DNA from 3 places in the Gemmiger qucibialis genome. Region 3 is predicted to be linked to each of the others. Evidence: predicted binding sites of a transcription regulator. Region 3 holds the regulator's gene; each other region holds the start of a gene.

Region 1 (5,757 bases), on a different contig from region 3:
TTAATGCAGGGAATAGCCCGCTTCCCCGGTGGTCATGCCCACCAGATTCCGTCAGTCAGCGGCCCTGCGTTATTGTTACTGTATCACACCGGCACACAGTTTGTCAAGCCAATTTTTGGCGGATACAAAAGGGTAGAAAAAAGCCGCCCGTGCTATACCCAGGCGGCAGAAAAAGGGGGGTTGCCAATGTGGACAGATTCAGAGTACATATCCGAGCCAATTCCGGTGTTTCTGCGTTCGTTAGTGACACAGAATGCTGGGAATTGGAAGCGGAAGAAGCCGATTAGTTCCTAGGCAAGCGGAGCGTCACTGTTCACGCGGCGGCACCCCATCCTCTTCTTTGTATTGTACCACAGAGCTTACCACTCTGTCAATATTTTATCGCCGAAAGGCAAGAAAGGAAGTATCTTACGTTCACTTCTACTGCTATCGTTACCGCCGCCCGTTCTGTCAACACTAACCGCACCCGTGGGGATGATGACAAGAAGTTTGCAACCAACGTTGCCCGCTTCAAGGCCGTCAAGAACAGAATAAAAAACAACGGATCAGCGCTTGCTGCTCTTGCGCCACAGGCCCATCTTTTCGGCGTCGGCAATCAGCTGCTCACGGAAATCTGGGTGGGCAATGTTGATCAGGGCTTCGGCACGCTCCCAGGCGGTCAGGCCCTTCAGGCGGGCAACGCCGTACTCGGTCACCAGATAATCGGTGTTGGCGCGGGTATCGGTCACAACACTGCCGGGGTGCAGCGTGGGACGGATGCGGCTTTCGTTTTGGCCGGTCTTTTTGTTAAAGAAGGTGGAGGACAGGCAGATGAAGCTCTTGCCACCCTTGGAAAGATAGGCACCCAGCACAAAGTCCAGCTGGCCGCCTGCACCGGAAATGGCACGGGTGCCGCTGCTTTCGGCGTTCACCTGGCCATACAGGTCAACGTCAATGGCGTTGTTGATGGAGATAAAGTTATCCAGGCTGCTGATCACCCGCACATCGTTGGTGTAATCAACGGGTACAGACATACACTCCGGATTGTTATCCAGGTAGTCGTACATCTTTTGGGTGCCGGCACCGAACGCATAGACCTGGCGGCCGTTGTCAATGTTCTTACAGCGGCCGGTAATGCGGCCAGCCTTTGCCATATCTACAAAAGAGTCCACATACATCTCGGTATGTACGCCCAAATCTTTCAGGTCGCTCTCGGCAATCATGGCGCCGATGGCGTTGGGCATGCCGCCGATGCCAAGCTGCAGGCAGGCGCCGTTGGGGATGCGGTCCACCACCAGGCGGGCAACAGCCTGGTCAACTTCGGTGGGGGCACCGCCGCCGCCCAGCTGGTCGATCGGCGGGTTGTCACCCTCGATAATGCCGTCAACCTGGGAAATGTGCAGGCAGTTGTCGTAGCCGCCCAGGCAGACCGGCATGTTCTTGTTCACTTCCACAAACACCTTGTCGGCCTTGCGGGCAGCATCGGCCAGATGGCTGGCGCAGGGGCCGAGGTTGAAGTAGCCGTGGCTATCCATGGGGGCAACCACAAACACCGCAATGTTCAGCGGGTCGGGGCTTTCGCGGTAGTAGCGCGGCAGCTCGGAGTAGCGCAGGGGAGAATAGTAAGCGTAACCGGCGGCAACGGCCTTGCGCTCAATGCCGCCCATATGCCAGCTGTTCCAGCAGAAGTGCTCTGCCTGATTTTCGATCTTGAAAATTTCCGGCACATGGCACAGGATGCCGCCGCGGAATTTAATCCCGTGCAGCTCCGGCAGGCGCTTGGCCAAAGCAGCGTCAAAGCTGACAGGGGTGCCGATGGCCCAGCCGTAATCGACCCAATCGTCATCCTTGACCAAAGCGGCAACGCGGTCGGCCGTTGTCAGTTTCTGTGCATAAACAGTGTTAAAATCCATTTCTACAAACAGCTCCTTTGTTCATTCCGCAAAAACTGCTTATGTAATCTTTGCGGATTTGCTTACCTATTTATATAATGTTTATGGGGCGGTACGCTGCTCTGGCGGTACGCACAGTGCGGATGCCTGAAAATCAGCCGCCCGGTGGCGTGGCGCGCTGCCCGCAGCGGGGGAGCCCCGCCGGAAGAATGGCGGCACAGCACCACAACCATTGATATTATTTTAACATTATATTGACGCTTGTCAACCAATAAAGTTCATTTTTTGCCCCCAAAACGTGCAAATCGGGTGGATTTTGTACATTCCACTGAAACAGCCCAGAAACTTTTGTCGGATTTTTAACAGATAAGCCATTGACAAAAGCTTAACAAAAGTGTAAAACTATAAGTGTGAGCCAAACGGATCCCTGAAATAGGAGCCGGAGTTCACTTGCAGCACCAGGCAGGCGGTACGGTCTGCGGCGGGGGTTAAGGCCCGCCCATTAAACGCGCGGCGCGCATGGTGCTTTTATTTCCGTCCAGGACTGTTAGATTTTTAACAGCTTTGGCACTGCAGAGGAACTAAAGATTATGCCCATTGCAATGTATCCCGGCAGCTTTGACCCCGTTACACGCGGCCACCTGGATATTATCAAACGCAGTTCCCGCATGTTTGATACCCTGATCGTTGCCGTGCTAAACAACAGCGCCAAAACCCCGTTGTTTACCGTGAAGGAAAGGGAAGAGATGCTGCGGGAATGCTGCAAGGATATCCCCAATGTCAAGGTGATGAGCTTTGACGGCCTGACAGTCAACTTTGCCCAACAGCAGCACGCCACCGTAATGGTGCGGGGGCTGCGCGCCGTAACGGATTTTGAAAACGAGATCCAGCTGGCGCACACCAATCACGCGCTCTACCCGGGGATCGAAACCGTGTTTCTGTCAACGTCCCTGAAATGGAGCTACCTTTCCTCCACCATTGTGCGGGAGGCTGCCCATTACAACCACGATGTTTCCAAGTTCGTTACCCCCAATGTGGAAGCTGCCCTGAAGAAAAAAATCCGTGAGGGTAAAGTTTGACCCCCCGAAAACGTGCTTTGTCGGGTCGCTAAGGCCTGTAAAGATACAAAGGATTCCCAACCGTCTAAATAAGATTCATATTTTTAGGAGGCTGTTTCTTATGAAGAAAATCGTTATCGCATCCGCATGCCGTACTGCTATCGGCAAGTTCGGCGGCACCCTGGCCAATGTTCCTGCTGTAGAGCTGGGCTCCATTGTCATCAAGGAAGCCCTGAACCGCGCCAATGTCAAGCCGGAGCAGGTTGACCACGTTTACATGGGCTGTGTTATCCAGGCTGGTCTGGGCCAGAACGTTGCACGCCAGGCTTCTCTGAAAGCCGGCCTGCCCATCGAGACCCCCGCTGTCACCGTCAACGTTGTCTGCGGCTCTGGCCTGAACTGTGTGAACATGGCTGCCCAGATGATCGAAGCAGGCGATGCTGACATCGTTGTTGCAGGTGGTATGGAAAACATGGATATGGCTCCGTTCGCTATGATGAAGGGCCGTTACGGCTACCGCATGGGCTACCCCATGGGCAAGAGCGAGCTGGTGGACACCATGGTCAACGATGCTCTGTGGGATGCAACCGGCTGCAACATGCACATGGGCATGACCGCCGAGAATGTCTGCACCAACGAAACCTACCAGAAGAAGTACGGCTACAGCCCCATCACCCGTGAGATGCTGGATGAGTTCTCTTACCATTCTCAGGAGAAGGCAGCCAAGGCTATCGCTGATGGCGCTTTCAAGGATGAGATCGTTCCCGTTGTCATCAAGGGCAAGAAGGGTGACACCGTGTTTGATACCGATGAAGGCCCCCGCATGAGCTCCATGGAAGTTCTGGGCAAGCTGAAGCCCTGCTTCAAGAAGGATGGTATCGTTACCGCTGCAAACTCCTCCGCCATCAACGATGGCGCAGCTGCTCTGGTTATCATGAGCGAAGAAAAGGCCAAGGAGCTGGGTGTTGAGCCTCTGGCTACCTGGGTTGCCGGTGCACTGGCTGGTGTTGAGCCGGAAGTCATGGGTCTGGGCCCCATCGCCGCAACCAAGAAGGTTATGGCAAAGACCGGCCTGACTGTTGATGATATGGACCTCATCGAAGCCAACGAAGCATTCGCTGCACAGTCTGTTGCAGTCGGCCAGGCTCTGCACTTTGACCAGGCAAAGCTGAACGTCAACGGCGGCGCCATTGCTCTGGGCCATCCCGTTGGCGCTTCCGGCGCTCGTATCCTTGTCACTCTGCTGTACGCCATGAAGCATCGCGGCGCACACAAGGGCCTGGCTACCCTGTGCATCGGCGGCGGCATGGGCTGCGCCACCATCGTGGAAATGTAATTTACGGAGGAATTGACAATGTCCTTTGTTACGACTGAAATTCAGGGCGCTGTTGCGATCGTCACCATTGACCGTCCCAAAGCCCTGAATGCACTGAATCCCGAAGTTCTGGCTGACCTGAAGGCCGCTTTTGAAGCCATCGACCAGAACACCGTGCGCTGCGTTGTTCTGACCGGTGCAGGCGACAAGAGCTTTGTTGCCGGTGCTGATATCGGCTCCATGTCCACCATGACCAAGGCAGAAGGCGAGGCCTTCGGTAAGCTGGGCAATGATGTGTTCCTGGAGATCGAAAGCTTCCCGCTGCCCGTTATCGCAGCTGTCAACGGCTTTGCCCTTGGCGGCGGCAATGAGCTGGCCATGAGCTGCGATATCCGCATCTGCTCCGATAACGCCGTCTTCGGCCAGCCCGAAGTTGGCCTGGGCATCACCCCTGGCTTCGGCGGCACCCAGCGTCTGGCCCGCCTGGTTGGCATGGGCATGGCAAAGCAGCTGGTTTACTCTGCCCTGAACATCAAGGCAGACGAAGCCCTGCGTATCGGCCTGGTCAACGCTGTTTACCCGCAGGCTGAATTGATGGAGAATGTGATGAAGCTGGCAAATAAGATTGCCAAGAATGCTCCCATCGCAGTCCGCCACTGCAAGAAGGCCATCAACGAGGGCATCTCCAAGCCCATCAACGAGGCTGTTGCGGTTGAAGAAAAACTGTTTGGCGATTGCTTCGAAACCCACGACCAGGTGGAAGGCATGCAGTGCTTCCTGAGCCGTGAAAAGCCGAAACCCAAGGCAGTGTTTACCAACAACTGATTTTGAAAGAAAAATGAATAAAGAATAATGAATAATGGTGGTGGATCACAGCGCTGCGCGCTGTTCAAAAAGGGCGGGCGCTGTGGCTGCACCAAAGTTCCTTATTAAAATCGTGCCGCTTGCGGCACACCTTCATTCTTCCTTTTTCTCTATTCATTATTATTTTTAACAGGAGGCACAACTATGAAAGTTGGCGTTATTGGCGCTGGCACTATGGGCCAGGGTATTGCTAAGGCATTTGCACAGACTGAGGGCTTCACTGTTGCCCTGTGTGATATCAAGCAGGAATGGGCCGATAAAGGCAAGGATAAGATCGCAGCTGGCTATGCAAAGCTGGTTGCCAAGGGCAAGCTGGATCAGGCTGAAGTTGACCGCCGTATGGCTGCCATCACCGCTGGCCTGAAAGAAGATCTGTGCGCTGACTGCGACCTGATCGTTGAGGCTGCTTTTGAGGATATGAAGGTCAAGCAGACCACCTTTGGCGAGCTGGACAAGATCTGCAAGCCGGAGTGCGTCTTTGCTTCCAACACCTCTTCTCTGTCCATCACTGAGATCGGCAAGGGCCTGACCCGTCCCCTGGTTGGTATGCACTTCTTCAACCCCGCTGACCGTATGAAGCTCATCGAGGTTATTGCAGGCGTGAACACCCCCGCCGAGACTGTTGAGACCATCAAAAAGATCAGCGTTG
Region 2 (5,757 bases), on a different contig from region 3:
GTCAGCACGGCAGCGGGCTTTTTCAGGTTGTTGTGTTTCATGTGTTTTGCTTCCTTTCTCCTATGGCAAATCTATTTGCTGAAAAACAGGTACAGGAAACAAAACCCAAGCGCAGCAGCTTTGCAGACAAAACTGCCACAAAAAAACGAGGGTCTTTCTGTGTGCAGAACGGCAACGCAAAAAGACCCCCGGATTTTCCATGAGCTTTTCAGGTACAACCAATTCCTCGTGATCTGGAGCAATGCTCCCGTACCAACAGCGGGCAGGTTTCCTGGCTGAAAGCTCAACGCCTGCCGCCGCCTTCCCAAGCAATGCTCAGTGACCGGTGCAAATGCACCCTGGCGGCAGGCTCCCTTATCACAGTGACGAGATCGTGCGGGATTTGCACCCGCTTCCCTTTTACCCTTTCCAGAGCGCCGGAAGGCTCAGCCGCCCGGCAAACAATGAAAGGCACCTGCTGTTTTATATTCAGTTTCTGACTCATTGTAGCACATTGCATCCAAAAGCGCAAGGTGCTGTTTGTATGTTCTGCCGAATTTTTTCGGCCTTCCTAGGCGTCCTTACAGCCGCCGGTGCAAAATCTCACACAAGCGTTTCATATCCAGCGGCTTGGCGGCATGCTCGTTCATACCGGCGGTTTTGGCCGGCTGCACATCCTTGGCAAAGGCGTTGGCCGTCATGGCAACAATGGGCTCCTGCGCGGCGTCGGCTTTGGGCAAAGAACGGATGGCCGCGGGGCGCGTTTTTGTATTTTGTCGGTTTACAACTTTAAATCGCTTGCAGTTGGCATGACAGTGTGGTAAGCTAATATGGATTTAATATGGTAGTGGTTATCTATGCTGCCGTGCGGGCCGCTGCCTTTTCCCACGCGGCAGCACAAATAAAAATGGGAGAAAACAATTTAAGTTTATGAAGAATCGTGAACGGCTCGGAAGCCGGCTTGGCTTCATCATGCTGTCAGCCGGCTGCGCCATTGGCTGCGGCAATGTGTGGAAATTTCCCTGGATGTGCGGCCAGAACGGCGGCGGCAGTTTTATGCTGCTGTACATTATTTGTCTGGTCGTGCTGGGTCTGCCCGCCATGACGATGGAATTTTCCGTTGGGCGTGCAGCGCAGGCCAGCCCTATCCGCATGTACCAGAAGTTGGAAAAGCCCGGCTGCAAGTGGGGCATTTTCGGCATTGCCAGCCTGATTGGCAACATTGCCCTGATGGCATTTTACACCGTGGTGACCGGGTGGATCATCTATTATTTCATCAAGTTCCTTACCGGCCAAAACGCAGATTTCGGATTTACCCAGATGATTACGAACCCCACGGTGAATGTGGTGTTTTTGCTGGTGACTGTTGTGGTAGCATTTGCCATTTTAAGCTTTAACCTGCAGGGCGGGCTGGAGCGCATTACCAAATATATGATGCTGGCCCTGTTGGTGCTGATGCTGGTGCTGGCGGTGCACAGCCTGCCCCTGCCGGGCGCGGCAGAAGGCTTGAAATTTTACCTGGTGCCGGATTTTGGAAAGATCGATGGCAGCGTTGTGGTGGGCGCCATGAACCAGGCGTTCTTTACCCTTTCCGTTGGCATGGGCGGCATGGCGATTTTTGGCAGCTACATTGAAAAAGAACACTCCCTGATGGGGGAATCCGTCCACATTATTGTGCTGGATACTTTGGTTGCGGTGCTGGCCGGCATCATCATGTTCCCCGCCTGCTTTACCTATGGGCTGGAAGTGAACGCCGGGCCCAGCCTGCTGTTTGATACCATGGCTACCGTGTTCAACAACATGACCGGGGGCCGCTGGTGGGGCACGCTATTCTTTTTGTTCATGGTGTTTGCCGCACTTTCCACCGTGTTGGGCGTGTGCGAAAACATCCTTGCCATGGTGCGGGAGCTGACCGGGTTAAGCCGCCCCAAGGGCGCTTTGCTGTGTGGCGTGGGCATCTTTCTGTTGGCGCTGACCACCGCGCTGGGCTACAGTGTACTGCATTTCCAGCCGTTTGCCGCGGGCACGGCCTGGCTGGATCTGTGGGATTTCATTGTTTCCAATAACATTTTGCCGCTGGGTTCACTGGTATTGGCGCTGTTCTGCTGCAACTCTTTCGGTTGGGGGTGGGACGCTTTTGTTCAGGAGGCCAACACCGGCAAAGGCTTAAAAGTGCAGCCCTGGATGAAGCCGATCTTCCGCTTTGTGGTGCCCGCCGCCATTGCGTTCATTTATATTTACGGCATGGCAACTTTTGCATGGAATTGATCCCCCCGCTTTTTATAAAACCTTAGGCAACACCGCACAATTCCCGCCTTACGGCTTAAGCACCGCTCCGACGGCTGCGGCACGGCATCTGCGTTGCCAAAATGCTCGATAATGTCGGGTTGCGGTACCCGCATCGTGCTTCGGGGGCAAAAGCCCCTCGCACTCTGCGACCGCTGCCCCTGCTTCGGTTCGCTGTTTCCGCCACTGGCGGCGCTCACCTTTGCAGCATCCAGTATTATCTGCGCTTTTGGCTTAGCAGCTGCCGCACCTCGCTCGCCGTATCGGCACTTAGAATTATGCGGTATTGCCCTTATCTTTCCCTGCAGGCAGTGTGGCGGCGTTCCGTCATTCTGCCTGCTTCTTTTTGCCCAATTTGGCGGGAATACCAAAATCTTCGTTTAACATTGCGCTTTCGCCACCCGGATGTTAAACTGTTAACAAGAGTATACCGCGATAAACACATGTAAGGAGCACCCCCATGGACAACGTGAAAATTCTGGAAGTAAAACAGAGCATTTTTGCTTCCAATGATGAACAGGCCGCCCAGCTGCGGCAGAGCCTGAAAGAGAAAAAGATCTTTCTGCTGAATTTGATGAGCGCACCGGGCAGCGGCAAAACCACCACCCTGCGCAGCACCATTGCCGCGCTGAAAGATGAGCTGCGCATCGGTGTGATGGAAGCGGACATTGATTCCGATGTGGACGCCAAAGCCATTGCCGCTGCCGGGGCAAAAGCCATCCAGCTGCACACCGGCGGCATGTGCCACCTAGATGCCGAGATGACTCGCCAGGGGCTGGAGGGCCTTGGCCCCCAGGATGTGGACCTTGTGGTGCTGGAAAACGTGGGCAACTTGGTCTGCCCGGCAGAGTTTGACACCGGTGCGGTGAAAAACGCGATGATCCTATCCGTGCCCGAAGGGGACGATAAGCCATTGAAGTACCCCCTGATGTTTCAGGTGTGCGACGTGGTTCTTATCAACAAAATTGACGTTTTGCCGTATTTTGATTTCGATATGGACAAATGCCGGGAATATATCGCCATGCGCAACCCCAACGCAAAGGTCATCCCCATCTGCGCCAAAACCGGCGAGGGCATTGCCGAATGGACCGATTGGCTGCGGGAGCAGGTGAAAGCGTGGCAGGCATAAGGGCACAGCAAACCCGGACCGTCTGCAAAGCAATGCAAACGAAGCAGAACATGCACAGAGCAATAAAAGGAGCAAGCCATGAGCGAACCGACCGCTTTCCCACTGGACGAAAGCAAGCTGCCGTTCAAGATCCCCAAGGACACAAAGCCGCGGGAAAAAATTATGAAGCTGGGGCAGATGATCACCGACCGTGTGCCCGCCAAGCTGCGCCGCCTGACGGTGGAGGACCCCGAATATTGGGGTCTGGCCAGCATTGTGACTGACGAAATGGCCGATGTTGCCCTGAAAATGAAGGTGCGCCAGCCAATGACCCTGCCGGAACTGGAAAAAGCCACCGGCAAACCCGCCAAAGAGCTGGAGCCCCTGCTGTATCAGATGAGCTGCGTTGGCCTGTTGGAATACAACTGGGAGAACCCCCGCCGCGAAAAACAGTACATTCTGCCCATGTTTGTGCCCGGCAGCGCCGAGTTCTTTAACATGAACAAACAGCAGATTGCCGACCACCCCGAAGTGACCGCCTTTTTTGAGCGGATGACCTTTTTGCCGCTGGAACACATTACCGCCATGGTGCCCCCAGGCGGCGCAGGCATTGGCATGCACGTGATCCCGGTCGAAAAAGCCATCGAGACCGAAAACCACTCGCTGGATATCGAACACATCTCCCACTGGCTGAAAAAATACCAGGGCAAGTATGCCGCCGGCCCCTGTTCCTGCCGTATGTCCCGCGCCGCCATGGGCGAAGGCTGCGGCGATGACCCGGATGACTGGTGCATCGGCGTGGGCGATATGGCGGACTATCTGGTGGAAACCAACAAGGGCCATTATGTGACCTATGACGAAGTGATGCGGATCTTGCAGAAAGCCGAGGACAACGGCTTTGTGCACCAGATCACCAACATTGACGGCGAGAACAAGATTTTTGCCATCTGCAACTGCAATGTCAACGTCTGCAACGCCCTGCGCACCAGCCAGCTGTTCAACACCCCCAACATGAGCCGCTCGGCTTACGTTGCCAAAGTGGAACCGCAAAACTGCGTTGCCTGTGGCCGCTGCGTGGAGTTCTGCCCCGCCGGTGCCGTTAAGCTGGGCCAGAAGCTGTGCACCAAAAACGGCCCGGTGCAGTACCCCAAGCAGGAACTGCCCGACACTGTAAAGTGGGGCCCCGAAAAATGGGCGGTGGACTACCGCGATAAAAACCGCATCAACTGCTATGATACCGGCACCGCCCCCTGCAAAACCGCCTGCCCCGCCCACATTGCGGTGCAGGGCTACCTGAAAATGGCCGCGCAGGGCCGCTACCGCGATGCACTGGCGCTGATCAAAAAGGAGAACCCCTTCCCCGCCGTGTGCGGGCGCATCTGCAACCGCCGGTGCGAGGATGCCTGCACCCGCGGCACCGTGGACCAGGCAGTGGCCATTGATGCCGTGAAAAAGTTTGTGGCCCAGCAGGACCTGAACGCCGCCCACCGCTATGTTCCGCCGGTGGTGCAGCCCTCTTTGCAGGGGCCGTGGCCGCAAAAAATTGCAATCATCGGCGGCGGCCCGGCCGGGCTTTCCTGCGCGTACTTCCTTGCGCTGCAGGGCTACCGCCCGACTGTATTTGAGAAAAACGAACACCCTGGCGGCATGCTGCGGTACGGCATCCCCAGCTTTAAGCTGGAAAAAGATGTGATTGATGCGGAAATTGACATCCTGCGGGAGCTGGGTGTTACCATCCGCTGCGGTGTGGAAGTTGGCAAGGACGTTACCCTTGCCCAGCTGCGCGCCCAGGGGTACAAGGCGTTCTATCTCGCCATCGGCTGCCAGGGCGGCCGCACAGCAGGGGTTCCCGGCGAGGACGCTGCGGGCATCCAGACCGCCGTTGCGCTGCTGCGCACTGTGGGCGGGGACGAAAGCCACAAAATGACCGGCAAAACCGTGGTGATCGGCGGCGGCAATGTTGCCATTGATGCCGCCCGCGTTGCCCTGCGCTGCGGGTCCAGCGATGTAACGATGGTCTGCCTGGAACCGCGGGAAAAGATGCCCGCTTCCGCTGAAGAGATCGCCGAGGCGGAGGAAGAGGGCACTGCCATCCGCTGCGGGTACGGCCCCAAGGAATTTTTGACAAAGGACGGCCATGTGTGCGGCGTGGTGCTGAAAAGATGCACCGGCCTGTACGATGCCGAGGGCCGCTTTGCCCCCACCTATGATGAAAGCGTGACGATTACCCTGCCGTGTGACAATGTTGTGCTGAGCATTGGCCAGTGCATCCAGTGGGGCAACCTGCTGGATGGCGAAGCCGTGCAGCTTGGCCGCGGCCAGGGCGCTGTGGCCGATGCCATGACCTACCAGACTGCCCAGTCGGATATCTTTGTGGGCGGCGA
Region 3 (5,757 bases):
CCACATGGTAACCGGATGCCAGCAGATAGGCCAGATACAGCAAAAACGGGCCGACAAAATATGTAACCACGCCAAAGGTGCCAAACAGCCAGCTGCGTAGAACATTCCAGAAGCTCTGCCCCGGCACCAGCACCAGCGCAATGGCCAGAATGCCAAGCCCGGCCAGCACCACGCTGCGGATCAGGTTTTGCTGCTGGGCGCGGCGCTGTTCCAGCCTGGACATCCGCTTTTTGCTGCCGGAGGCCGAACTGTTGTGTCTGGCCCCGGAGCTGCTGCTTTTACTGCTTTTGCTGCCGGAGGCGCGGTATGTGTTTTTACTGTTTTTTCCGTTTTTGGCGGAACTTGAACGTGCCATGCTCTCCCTACCTCTTTACTATAATATGCGTATATTCAGGCTGCCCTGTTCAGCGGGCAGCCATTGTTGATTTGCTTTGGCGCGGCGGGCCCTGCCCCCGTTTTGAACGAAAGTTTGTTTGCCTTTTATCTGGCAGCGGGCGGCCATTAAACAGCATCCGGCGACCCCGCATAAAGAGACTTTCCGCGCAGTGATTTTATCTGCCATCCGCCACGGCAGCTGTGCCGTGCTGTTTTGGGCAGGGGCATACTACCCCTTATAGCATAAGGTATATTGTAGCATGAAAACGCCCGCTTGTAAAACCCCTTTCTCTTTCTATTTTCATCAAAGCCTTTCCGCCCACTGGCGGGCAGCGCCCCCTCAATATCCGGTTTTCCCGGCGTCGATTTCGGCATACAGGTAGCGCAGCGCATCGCCCAGGTTGCCGATGGCGTCGATCAGCCCCTCTTCCACAGCCTGTTCCCCGCCCAGCACGGTGCCCATATCCATCACCAGCTCCCCGGTATTGTGCATCAGCTGGGTAAAGCGCCTGGCGCTGATGCCGGAATGCCCCGCCACAAAGCTGACGATGCGCTCCTGCATCTGCTCAAAATAGCGCAGGGTCTGGGGCACCCCCAGCACCATGCCGGAGTGGCGCACCGGATGCACCGTCATGGTGGCGGTGGGCACAATAAAGCTTTTGCGGGCCGAAACCGCCAGCGGGATACCGATGGAATGCCCGCCGCCCAGCACCAGCGTTGCGCTGGGCTTGCTGATGCCGGAGATCAGCTCCGCCAAAGCGAGCCCGGCTTCCACATCGCCGCCCACGGTATTCAGGATGACCAGCAGCCCCTCAATGGCGGGGTCCTCCTCAATATCCACCAGCTGGGGGATCACATGCTCATACTTGGTGCTTTTCTGGTTATCAGGAGCCAGGCTGTGGCCCTCAATGGTGCCGATCACCGTCAGGCAATAAATGGCATGGCGGCCCTTGGTGGCGGGCACAATGCCGCTGTCCGTGATCAGGTCATGTTCCAGCCGCATGCGCTCCACATCCTTGGCATCCTTGGCAGCATGGGGGGCGGGCTGTTGTTTTGGGGTACGGTTTGGCATGGCGGGGGTCCTTTCCTTCCGACAGAATCGGTGCGCCGGGCAGTGCAAAACCCGGCTATACCCTGACAGTATGCCCCGCTGGTACGCTTTTTTATGCACAGAGGGGCGCGACTGAGCAAAAAAAGCGCGGAAAAACTTAGATAAAAAATTGACAATCGGCACAAGATTGATTATACTTTTACTAGAATTTACATCGGAATTACACAAGAGGCAGGGTGTTCCCTTTACCCCTGCCCGGAGAACGGGAGATTAGTCTTTATGTCATCAACAATGCAAAACAAAGCATCGTTGCCCGTGATCAAGCGGCTGCCCAAATATTACCGCTACTTGAGCAACCTGCAGGCAGATGGGCGTGATAAAATTTCTTCCAGCGAGCTGGCCCGCATGATGGGCACCACCGCCAGCCAGGTGCGGCAGGATTTCAACTGTTTTGGCGGTTTTGGCCAGCAGGGCATCGGCTACAAGGTGGATGTGCTGCTTACCGAGATTGGTAAACTGCTGTTTGGCAACGGCGAGCTGCTGCCTACCGTGCTGATCGGCGCCGGCCGCCTGGGCACGGCGGTCTCCAGCTTTATCAGCCGCGATACCAACGGCTACAAGCTGATTGCCGCGTTTGATATCAACCCCGCCCTGGAGGGCAAGGAGATCAGCGGCGTAACCATCCGCCCACTGTCCGAGCTGGAAAGCTTCTGTGCGGCGCACAAGCCGGTGGTCGCCGTGCTGTGCGTGCCGCGCCAGAGCGCCATGGACCTTTCGGACGAGCTGGTTCGGCTGGGTATTCAGGGCTTCTGGAACTTCAGCCACTATGATCTTTCGGTCGTTTATCCGCAGGTCACAGTGGAAAACGTCCATTTGGGCGACAGCCTGATGAGCCTTGGCTACCGGCTGCGCAGCCATGATGAATAAAAGCCGGGCACACAGCACATGACTGTTTCCGGCGGGGTGTACCCCAGCGCCTGCCCCGGCATGGGTGCAGGATCCTGTGGTACACCCCGATTTTCATGCTGTTTTTCACTTTATTTTAATAAGGAGCCAAACATGGCAAAGCTATATTACCGTTACGGCGCAATGAACAGCGGCAAAACCACGGCGCTTTTGCAGGTTGCTTTCAATTATAACGAACGCGGCATGCGGGTGCTGATTCTGAAAGCCAGCGTGGACACCAAAGGCGGCGATCACATTGTTTCCCGCCTGGGGGTCAGCCACAAGGTGGATGTGCTGGTCAGCCCGGACATGGACATCCTGGATATCGTCCGGGCCGATACCGCCGCCCATGGCAGCGCCCCTGCCTGTGTGCTGTGTGACGAAAGCCAGTTCTTTACCCCGGCGCAGGCCGAGCAGCTGTTTTTGGTCACGGTGGACCTGAACATTCCAGTCATCTGCTATGGGCTGCGGGCGGACTTTATGAACCGCGGCTTCCCCGGTTCCACCCGCCTTCTGGAGCTGGCCCATACCATCGAGGAGATGAAAACCATCTGCGCCTGCGGCCGCAAAGCCACCTGCAACGGCCGCAAGGTGAACGGCGAGTTCGTGTTTGAGGGCGCCCAGGTTGCGATTGACACAGTGGACGCTGTAGAGTATCAGAGCCTTTGCCCCCAGTGCTGGTACCGGGAATACCGCGCTTTCCTGAAACGCCACCCCGCGCACCAGTGATCCATTCTTTTATTTCAATCTGTGTTCCGCCCTTTTAATAAGTAAAAAATGGCACAAAAGCCGCTGCCCAGCCTTGCAGCACCGCTTTTGTGCCATTTTTGTTTCCAACACTTTGCGGCGCAATTTTCAGAGCACCAAAAGGCTGCATATACAAGATATGTTTTATGTGCAGCAATTTCCATTCCATTTTTCGCACATATTTTGCCATCGCGAATATTTTTTAGCATACTGTATTTCTTCCCATTGCAAATTTTGCACGAATGCGCAAAAGAAGTGCGTTTGCGTACATTTTTTGCGTTACCGAATTTGTGCGTTTGTTTTCTGTGATTCATTCAGCATTTTACACGTTTTCCCCTATAATTTCGTTGTAACCGTTTGTAACATATACAAATACGCACAAATTGCCTCAATTTATGCAAGATTTTCCGTAATTTTCGTTAGATGCGGGGTTAAGCTGTTTCAGTATTATGCACAAATTGTTTTGTCTTAGTTCGTATGTTTTGACATAGGTTGATTTTTTGCCCATTTAATTAAAGCAATATTTGTTTGTTTTTATAATTTGCACACCATTTTGGATATTTTTTTGATGTTCACAATTTGTTATTATAACAGCGTTGAATGAAGCGGTCAGTTGTCAGGCCGCTCGTTATAGGAACATTTTTAGGAGGACTAAAACAATGAAAAAGGCAATCGCCCTTGCAATGGCCAGCGTTATGGCTGCTGGCCTGCTGGCAGGCTGCGGCGGCTCCGCTGCCAACAGCACCGCAGCTTCTTCCGAGGCCGCTTCTTCTGAAGCCGCTTCCACCTCTACCGAGGCTGCTACCGAGGCTCACACCGTCAACACCACCGATCCCATCACCCTGACCATCAGCTGGTGGGGCGGCGATGCCCGCCAGGCTGCATACGAGGCTGCCTGCAAGGCATTCACTGAAAAATACCCCAACATCACCGTTGAGTGCACTTACGGCCCGTGGAACGGCTGGGAGGAAGCTCAATCCACTGCCCTGGCTGCCGGCACCGCTGCCGACGTGATGCAGGTCAACTGGAACTGGCTGTTCCAGTACTCCGGCAAGGGTCAGAGCTTCGTTAACCTGAACGATTACTCCGATGTGCTGGATCTGACCCAGTTCCCCTCTAGCGCTCTGGATGCCTGCACTGTGGCTAATTCCCTGCAGGCTGTTCCCGTCGCTATGGCCGGCCGTATTTACTACTGGAACATGGCAACCTTCAAGAAGGCTGGCCTGGACCACTACCCCACTACTGAGCAGGAGCTGCTGGACGCCGCCAAGACCTTCCAGGAAAAGCTGGGCGATGACTACTATCCGCTGGCTGCCGGCCCGCTGGACCGCATGATCATGATGACCTTCTACCTGGAAAGCAAGTACGGCGAGCCCTGGGTTACCGACAGCACCCTGAACTACACCGTTGAGCAGCTGCAGGAAGGTTTGGAATGGATCCAGAGCCTGGAAGATAACCACGTGATGCCCGACCTGAAGACCATGAACGCCGCCGGCGATAAGACCATCACCGATGGTCAGGCCTGGATCACCGGCAAGTACGCCGGCATCTTCACCTGGGACTCCAGCGCACTGAGTGCAAGCCAGAACCTGCCCGACGACGCTGAGTACGTTGTTGGCGACGAAATCAAGTGGGGCGAGGCTGCCAACGGCGGTTTTGCCAAGGTTTCCATGGGTATGGCTATTACCCAGAGCTGCGAGCATCCTGTTGAGGCTGCTGCCCTGATCAACTTCATCCTGAACGAAAAAGAGGGCGCTTCCATCATGGGCACCCAGTGCGGCATGGTTTGCTCCAAGGCCGGCCAGGAATACGCCAAGGAAGCCGGTGCTGTCAACGAGCTGATTCTGGAAGCCAACACCAAGGTTATGGCTTTTGTTGACCAGCCGTTCGACCCCTGCTACGAGAGCACTTCCCTGAAGGACGAGACCAATGGCGTGTACGGCGATGTGTTTGAAGGCTTCAGCTACGATCAGTATGATTCCGCCGAGGCTGCCCAGATCCTGTACGATGGCATCTGCGAAGCACTTGCCTAATCCCCGTTTTCACACTTAAGGCAATACCGCACAATTCCCGCCTAACGGCTCAAGCACCGCTCCGGCGGCTGCGGCACGGCATCTGCGTTGCCAAAATACTCGATAATACACAAAGTATTATCTGCGCTTTTGGCTTAGCATCTGCCGTACCTCGCTCGCCGTATCGGCACTTAGAATTATGCGGTATTACCTTAACCTTACACATCAGCAAGGCTGGCCCCGGCCCCATGGCGGTGGGGCCAGCCCTTTATTATGTAACAAGGAGGTTTCCTTTATGAGCGCACCTGCTGCCAAGACAGTGACCCGCACTCCTTTCAAAAAATGGTGTGATGAAAACGTTGGCCTTTTGTTCCTGATTCCCTGGATCATTGGTTTTGTGGTGTTCAAGCTGTATCCGTTTGCCACTTCCCTGTTCTACAGCTTTACGGATATGAACTTCTTTGACGGCATTACCAAGTACGGCCTGATGAACTACATCTACATTTTTACCAACAAGAAAACGCTGACCTCGTTCATCATCACCTTCCGTTATGCCCTCATCACCGTTCCCCTCAAGCTGATTTTTGCTTTGTTCATCGCTTACATCCTGAACTTCAAGATCAAGTG

The links. Region 3 encodes Rex, which represses fermentation and respiration genes when NADH is low (regulators of the CRP and FNR family bind a similar motif). Its sites were predicted from a motif close to ATTGTTAANNNNTTAACAAT; they were not measured.
Region 1: coaD (pantetheine-phosphate adenylyltransferase) is a predicted target of Rex. The motif match lies at 2,245-2,264, and genes of this name have one in related genera.
Region 2: hypB (hydrogenase nickel incorporation protein HypB) is a predicted target of Rex. The motif match lies at 2,670-2,689, and genes of this name have one in related genera.

Annotation. Positions count from the first base shown of each region.
Region 1 covers NZ_JAQFEN010000002.1:421,078-426,834, forward strand. Annotated here, with positions in the region: ZMP/ZTP riboswitch at 1-69, opposite strand, end outside; gene PG062_RS05755 (butyryl-CoA:acetate CoA-transferase) at 546-1,892, opposite strand; gene coaD (pantetheine-phosphate adenylyltransferase) at 2,462-2,950, shown strand; gene PG062_RS05765 (thiolase family protein) at 3,051-4,265, shown strand; gene PG062_RS05770 (enoyl-CoA hydratase-related protein) at 4,284-5,069, shown strand; gene PG062_RS05775 (3-hydroxyacyl-CoA dehydrogenase family protein) at 5,253-5,757, shown strand, end outside.
Region 2 covers NZ_JAQFEN010000004.1:157,705-163,461, forward strand. Annotated here, with positions in the region: gene PG062_RS08665 (sirohydrochlorin cobaltochelatase) at 1-41, opposite strand, end outside; cobalamin riboswitch at 256-460, opposite strand; gene PG062_RS08670 (response regulator) at 561-719, opposite strand; gene PG062_RS08675 (sodium-dependent transporter) at 910-2,247, shown strand; gene hypB (hydrogenase nickel incorporation protein HypB) at 2,726-3,394, shown strand; gene PG062_RS08685 (FAD-dependent oxidoreductase) at 3,473-5,757, shown strand, end outside.
Region 3 covers NZ_JAQFEN010000001.1:139,663-145,419, forward strand. Annotated here, with positions in the region: gene PG062_RS00670 (FtsK/SpoIIIE family DNA translocase) at 1-223, opposite strand, end outside; gene PG062_RS00675 (ClpP family protease) at 716-1,447, opposite strand; gene PG062_RS00680 (redox-sensing transcriptional repressor Rex) at 1,706-2,353, shown strand; gene PG062_RS00685 (thymidine kinase) at 2,486-3,100, shown strand; gene PG062_RS00690 (hypothetical protein) at 3,135-3,308, opposite strand; gene PG062_RS00695 (ABC transporter substrate-binding protein) at 3,778-5,151, shown strand; gene PG062_RS00700 (carbohydrate ABC transporter permease) at 5,426-5,757, shown strand, end outside.